DNA from 2 places in the Bacillus coreaensis genome. Region 2 is predicted to be linked to the other one. Evidence: a T-box and tRNA genes for the amino acid it is inferred to sense, from the RefSeq annotation. Region 2 holds a T-box; the other holds one or more tRNA genes.

Region 1 (3,370 bases), on a different contig from region 2:
TGATACTAATCGATCGAGGACTTAATCTAAGATGCGTAGGCGGCTTGGTTAGGCCCGACAGGCATAAGACGAAGACTGTAAGAGGTCCTGACCTCTGGAAGGCTTTGGCTTATGACCACGAGGGACTAGCCGCCGGAGCTCGTTTATGCAAAGTGATACCCGTGTATTTCTTCTTCTTCATTCATTATCTAGTTTTGAGAGAATGGTAAAAATTTCTCTTGAAAAATTGCGGAAAACTATTATAATAAATAGTGTCGCATAAATAGTCTGGTGGCGATAGCGAAAAGGTCACACCCGTTCCCATACCGAACACGGAAGTTAAGCTTTTCAGCGCCAATGGTAGTTGAGGGTTTCCCTCTGTGAGAGTAGGACGTCGCCAGGCGGTAATGGAGGATTAGCTCAGCTGGGAGAGCACCTGCCTTACAAGCAGGGGGTCGGCGGTTCGATCCCGTCATCCTCCACCAAAAATTTTTCGCGAAGCGAAAATATTTATCCTTCACTAAGTGAAAATAACTATCCATTTAAATGATTTTCCTTCACAAAGTGAAGATAACTAATCATTGTTTGCCGGCGTAGCTCAATTGGTAGAGCAACTGACTTGTAATCAGTAGGTTGGGGGTTCAAGTCCTCTCACCGGCACCATTTGTACGAGCCATTAGCTCAGTCGGTAGAGCATCTGACTTTTAATCAGAGGGTCGAAGGTTCGAGTCCTTCATGGCTCACCAAAGTTTTTTACTTCAGCAAAATAACTTTACATTATGCGGGTGTGGCGGAATTGGCAGACGCACTAGACTTAGGATCTAGCGCCGCAAGGCGTGGGGGTTCGACTCCCTTCACCCGCACCAAAGTTTTTTGCGATAGCAAAATAACTTACCATATGCGGAAGTAGTTCAGTGGTAGAATACAACCTTGCCAAGGTTGGGGTCGCGGGTTCGAATCCCGTCTTCCGCTCCAAGAACTTATTTTGCCGGGGTGGCGGAACTGGCAGACGCACAGGACTTAAAATCCTGCGGTAGGTGACTACCGTACCGGTTCGATTCCGGTCCTCGGCACCAAGGATTTTTACAAAGTAAAATATCCAAAGTTTTATAATGAAAAATATGCGCCCGTAGCTCAATTGGATAGAGCGTCTGACTACGGATCAGAAGGTTATGGGTTCGACTCCTTTCGGGCGCGCCATATTAGTTATAATCGGGGAGTAGCTCAGCTTGGTAGAGCACTTGGTTTGGGACCAAGGGGTCGCAGGTTCGAATCCTGTCTTCCCGACCATCTAACTCGATATTTATGGGGCCTTAGCTCAGCTGGGAGAGCGCCTGCCTTGCACGCAGGAGGTCAGCGGTTCGATCCCGCTAGGCTCCACTTAGATTTTTTCACGTAACGTAGTATAGTGAAAAAATCTTCATTAATTCAGGAACATGTGAATTAAAAATTCAATGAATTACTTTGGCGGTGTAGCTCAGCTGGCTAGAGCGTACGGTTCATACCCGTGAGGTCGGGGGTTCGATCCCCTCCGCCGCTACCAAAACTATTAACCAGGTTTCTTTATTTATTGGACCTTTAGCTCAGCTGGTTAGAGCAGACGGCTCATAACCGTCCGGTCGTAGGTTCGAGTCCTACAAGGTCCACCATTTATAATATGTTGGAGGTATACCCAAGTCCGGCTGAAGGGATCGGTCTTGAAAACCGACAGGCGGGTCATACCGCGCGGGGGTTCGAATCCCTCTACCTCCTCCATTTTTAAAAAATAATATTGTCGCGGGGTGGAGCAGTCTGGTAGCTCGTCGGGCTCATAACCCGAAGGTCGCAGGTTCAAATCCTGTCCCCGCAATTAAAAGTTATTTTCAGGGAAACTTGAGAAAAACTTTGGTCCCGTGGTGTAGCGGTTAACATGCCTGCCTGTCACGCAGGAGATCGCCGGTTCGATCCCGGTCGGGACCGCCATATTGTGGCTCAGTAGCTCAGTCGGTAGAGCAAAGGACTGAAAATCCTTGTGTCGGCGGTTCGATTCCGTCCTGAGCCACCATTTATATTCAGTTGAATTATGGCGATTGTGGCGAAGTGGTTAACGCACCGGATTGTGGTTCCGGCATTCGTGGGTTCAATTCCCATCAGTCGCCCCATAAGTTTTATGCGGGTGTAGTTTAATGGTAAAACCTCAGCCTTCCAAGCTGATGTCGTGAGTTCGATTCTCATCACCCGCTCCAAATAAGGGCCTATAGCTCAGCTGGTTAGAGCGCACGCCTGATAAGCGTGAGGTCGATGGTTCGAGTCCATTTAGGCCCACCATAGTGTTTTTAGGATAGTAAAATAACTTACTATTATTCCACAGTAGCTCAGTTGGTAGAGCATTCGGCTGTTAACCGAACGGTCACAGGTTCGAGTCCTGTCTGTGGAGCCATATGGGGAAGTACTCAAGAGGCTGAAGAGGCGCCCCTGCTAAGGGTGTAGGTCGGGTAACCGGCGCGAGGGTTCAAATCCCTCCTTCTCCGCCATATGGCCCCTTGGTCAAGCGGTTAAGACACCGCCCTTTCACGGCGGTAACACGGGTTCGAATCCCGTAGGGGTCATAAAAACATTGAACATTTGTTCAATGTTTTTTTTGATTTTCTAGGTCCTCCTATACCTCCACAAACTACTCTATTACCTCTTATATCAAATATCCTCAAAGTTCATTTAACATTTCCAATATTCGACAATTATATGAAAACCCTTTCATTTTTCTTCATAAAAACCACCTCATCACATAAATAAATCCTCTTGAATATATTATTCAAATTTCAGTTATTTTAAAATTTAAAATACATATTTTTTCATTAACACCAAATAAATAGCATATATCTCTATATCTGCATCATAAAATTTATTATCTATTAAAAAATAATTTCTATCATTTTTTGCAGTTTGCTGCGTTAAAGGGATGAATGCTGTCGAAAACATTGGCCTTATAGATAATTATGTCGAAATGGACAGTTAATTGTCAGAAAAATTAAAGAGGGATTTGAAAGAGTGGCGAGAATTATACAGTAAAAGTAATGTACAAAACTAAAGAATAGGTAGGGAGTAGAATGATTTTGGATTTGATTCATCCAACTGAATACCAGCTGCACTTGTTTCATGAGGGAAATTTTTTTGAATGCTATCGTCTGTTTGGTGCTCATGTTCTTACTATTGATGAAAAGAAATGCACAAGATTTTGTGTGTGGGCACCAAACGCAACACAAGTATCTCTTGCTAGTGATGTAAACAATTGGAATGGAAGTGGTTATGAATTTAAAAAGGTAAATGATGAAGGGGTATGGATGCTCATTGTTGAGCAGGATTTAACGGGCTGCCTTTATAAATATGAAATTCACACATCCACTGGTGAAAT
Region 2 (3,370 bases):
TTGCTTTACGTGCACGCTCACGCTGAAGCTCCATTTCACTCTCAAAACCTGCGTGGTCAACCTTCATTCCCTCTTCTTCACCATACTCCTCTGTTAATTCTACAGGGAAGCCGTATGTGTCATAAAGACGGAAAACGTCTGCGCCCTGAATCGTATCGCTTCCAGCTTCTTTCTCTTTTTTGATAACAGCTGCGAGAATTTGAAGCCCCTCATTCAGAGTCTCATGGAATCTTTCTTCTTCATTCTTTATCACCTTTTGGATAAAGTCGGTTTTATTCTTTACTTCTGGGTAAAAATCAACCATGATTTCCCCAACAACAGGAACTAGTTCAAACATGAATGGACGGTTGATGTTAATTTGCTTAGCATAACGTACCGCTCTACGAAGTAATCTTCTTAACACATACCCTCGTCCCTCATTGGAAGGTAGTGCGCCGTCACCAATAGCAAAAGCAACGGTACGAATATGGTCAGCAATGACTTTAAATGCCACATCTGACTCTTTACCATTCCCATACTTTGCCCCAGAAATCTCTTCTGTTGCACGAATAATTGGCATAAATAAATCAGTATCAAAATTAGTAGGAACATTTTGAACAACTGAAGCCATTCTTTCAAGTCCCATTCCTGTATCAATATTTTTCTTTGGAAGTGGAGTATATGTACCATCCGGATTATGATTAAATTCCGAGAAAACTAAGTTCCAAACCTCTAAATATCTATCATTTTCCCCTCCTGGATATAACTCTGGATCACTTTCATCACTTCCATATTCAGGTCCACGATCATAGAAAATTTCCGTATTTGGTCCACTTGGTCCTTCGCCGATATCCCAGAAGTTCCCCTCTAAACGAATAATTCTCTCTTCCGGCACCCCAATTTCTTTTCTCCAAATGTCAAACGCTTCGTCATCTTCTGGATGAATCGTAACGGAAAGCTTCTCCTTGTCAAACCCAACCCATTTTTCATCTGTCAAAAATTCCCAAGCCCAATGAATCGCTTCTACTTTGAAGTATTCTCCAATAGAGAAGTTCCCAAGCATCTCAAAAAACGTATGATGTCTTGCTGTTTTTCCAACGTTTTCAATATCGTTCGTCCGAATAGATTTCTGTGCATTTGTGATTCTTGGATTATCAGGTATGACTCGTCCATCAAAATATTTTTTTAGCGTCGCTACCCCACTGTTAATCCATAGCAAAGATGGATCATCATGAGGAACAAGTGGAGCACTTGGTTCCACTGCATGTCCTTTTTCTTTAAAAAAGTCTAAATACATTTTACGAATTTCTGAGCCTGTAAGCTTCTTCATTTATTTTCCCTCCAACATTTTTTTCAACAAAAAAAGCCCTTCATCCCAAAACAGGGACGAGGAGCTTGCTCGCGGTACCACCCTGATTATGAATGCAAAATTAAGCACTCATCTCTCAAAGACCTTTAACGCAGGTTAACGGCAGGAATTAGCTGCACTCCGGAATAGCTTTCTGTCATCCTTCGTCTAGAATTTCTTTCAGCCAAGGAAATTCCTCTCTATAGACGGTCTATCACATACTTGTTCCTTCAACATGTTTTCGTGTATTTGAACTTTATAGTACGAATTATACTTATATGCTTTTATATTTGTCAACGTTGTCACATCAATTGATTATCGGATACTTCCTTTGAAAAGTGCTGCTTTGCATGAAGAAGGCTCACCTTAAGAATAGCCATAATTGGTACAGCTACGATCAATCCTAATATTCCACCAATTTCTCCACCTGCCAAAAGAGCGAACATAATCACTAACGGATGCATATGCAAGCTCTTTCCAACAATAAAGGGAGAAAGAATATTCCCCTCTAAAAATTGAAGTAGAGCGATGATAATCACTACGAAGACAATCATTTTCACACTAATTGTAGCAGCAATGATAACAGCTGGCACAGCACCGATAACAGGGCCAAAATAGGGGATAATATTTGTAACTCCTACAATTAATCCGAGTAATAGCGGATACCTTAAGTCGATGAACCAAAAGGACAAAGCTGAAATCGTACCAATCATCACGCAAACTAAAAGCTGCCCCCTAATATAACTGCCTAGTGATTTGTCTACATCTCTTAAAAACAGAGTTCCCCCACTCCGCCATTTTTTCGGTGTAATGTACCAAACAGCCTTCTTTATTTTTTCATAATCTTTTAACATGTAAAAAGCGATAAAAGGGATGATAGCAAAGAGCAGGGCTGAATTAATAATTCCCATCCCTAAATTCACAGCCTTTGTTAGAGCGTTATCAAGCATTTTTTCCACGGCTACAATGCTAGTATCTACCCTTTCTTGAAAGGCTTCAGGCCATGTAGAGGTTTTATCCTGAATCTCATGGATCCACGCTCTGTATTGATCGGCAAAGCTTGGTGCGTTTTCAGTCAAATCTCGAAGCTGGTGTATAACTGCAGGAACACCATTATAAAGCGCCACACTTACACTTCCAAAAAACAGAGTATATATTATTAAAACGGCTAACCATCTTGGTAAATAATTTTCATGAAGTGTTTCCACGACGGGATGTAGTAAATATGAGATAAATGCTGCAATGATAAATGGGAGTACGACGATCATTGTAATTTTAAAAATGGGCAACCAGATTGGCTGTAGTTTCAGAAAAACAAATAAAACAATAAGTAACAAAAGCAAAAAACCAAGGCGGTAATACCATTTTAAACGAATGTCCATTGTATCCACTCCTTGTCTATAGTTTAAAGTGGAACAGTAAGAAATATACAAAAAGAAAAGCCCCTTTTTTAGGGACCTTTCCTTGTATTAGAACATTCTCGAAATTCTACGCTGCATTTTTTTCATTCCACGCCCTGATACCATTTTGTTTTTGCGAGCGTAATTATATGCAACAACACCTGCTCCGATTGCAATTGCAGAAGTTACCATTCGATTCATTCATCTCACCTCTTAATAGATTTATGAGCTATATCGGCGTTCATCTTCTCCAAAAAGATCGTCTAATGAGCTTAATGTACCGTCTTCCTCAACTTGGTGAGTATTAATGATTCCTTTTGCTAAAGTTAGTTCAATGAAGCAGTTCCAGCAATAGTATTGGTTAATTCCAATTTTCCCGATATCTTTGCTTTGACAGTTAGGGCATTTTAACATCGTAGACACCTCACGTATAGGTATATCTTAAGGCATGTGCTCTAAGATTTTTTTACGTTCACGATGATGGCGTCTTTTCCATACTGGAGGGGTTCATCGGTTTTGATGACACGCTTTCCTTCTTGAATGTCTGAAAAAAAGCCATCCGAACATTGATACCCTACGATTGTGCCCAATTCTTCCTTAAAATATACATCCTCAATCAACCCGAGCTGCTCACCGTCACTAG

Evidence for each region. The T-box of region 2 lies ahead of alaS (alanine--tRNA ligase). A T-box ahead of a tRNA ligase gene usually reads a tRNA of that ligase, here a tRNA-Ala.
Region 1: it encodes a tRNA-Ala, which carries the amino acid that the T-box ahead of alaS (alanine--tRNA ligase) is inferred to sense. The anticodon was not compared.

Annotation. Positions count from the first base shown of each region.
Region 1 is NZ_JBOCCY010000026.1:121-3,490, forward strand. It holds partial or broken rRNA gene ACQ5H4_RS22470 (23S ribosomal RNA) at 1-29, shown strand, start outside; rRNA gene rrf (5S ribosomal RNA) at 267-382, shown strand; tRNA gene ACQ5H4_RS22480 (tRNA-Val) at 389-464, shown strand; tRNA gene ACQ5H4_RS22485 (tRNA-Thr) at 567-642, shown strand; tRNA gene ACQ5H4_RS22490 (tRNA-Lys) at 650-725, shown strand; tRNA gene ACQ5H4_RS22495 (tRNA-Leu) at 761-845, shown strand; tRNA gene ACQ5H4_RS22500 (tRNA-Gly) at 880-954, shown strand; tRNA gene ACQ5H4_RS22505 (tRNA-Leu) at 967-1,055, shown strand; tRNA gene ACQ5H4_RS22510 (tRNA-Arg) at 1,103-1,179, shown strand; tRNA gene ACQ5H4_RS22515 (tRNA-Pro) at 1,193-1,269, shown strand; tRNA gene ACQ5H4_RS22520 (tRNA-Ala) at 1,287-1,359, shown strand; tRNA gene ACQ5H4_RS22525 (tRNA-Met) at 1,446-1,522, shown strand; tRNA gene ACQ5H4_RS22530 (tRNA-Ile) at 1,552-1,628, shown strand; tRNA gene ACQ5H4_RS22535 (tRNA-Ser) at 1,642-1,734, shown strand; tRNA gene ACQ5H4_RS22540 (tRNA-Met) at 1,755-1,828, shown strand; tRNA gene ACQ5H4_RS22545 (tRNA-Asp) at 1,866-1,941, shown strand; tRNA gene ACQ5H4_RS22550 (tRNA-Phe) at 1,948-2,023, shown strand; tRNA gene ACQ5H4_RS22555 (tRNA-His) at 2,045-2,120, shown strand; tRNA gene ACQ5H4_RS22560 (tRNA-Gly) at 2,131-2,204, shown strand; tRNA gene ACQ5H4_RS22565 (tRNA-Ile) at 2,210-2,286, shown strand; tRNA gene ACQ5H4_RS22570 (tRNA-Asn) at 2,323-2,398, shown strand; tRNA gene ACQ5H4_RS22575 (tRNA-Ser) at 2,402-2,492, shown strand; tRNA gene ACQ5H4_RS22580 (tRNA-Glu) at 2,496-2,567, shown strand; gene glgB (1,4-alpha-glucan branching protein GlgB) at 3,066-3,370, shown strand, end outside.
Region 2 is NZ_JBOCCY010000005.1:143,109-146,478, reverse strand. It holds gene alaS (alanine--tRNA ligase) at 1-1,309, opposite strand, end outside; T-box leader at 1,359-1,570, opposite strand; gene ACQ5H4_RS09930 (AI-2E family transporter) at 1,630-2,709, opposite strand; gene ACQ5H4_RS09925 (YrzQ family protein) at 2,797-2,928, opposite strand; gene ACQ5H4_RS09920 (hypothetical protein) at 2,950-3,141, opposite strand; gene ACQ5H4_RS09915 (PRC-barrel domain-containing protein) at 3,183-3,370, opposite strand, start outside.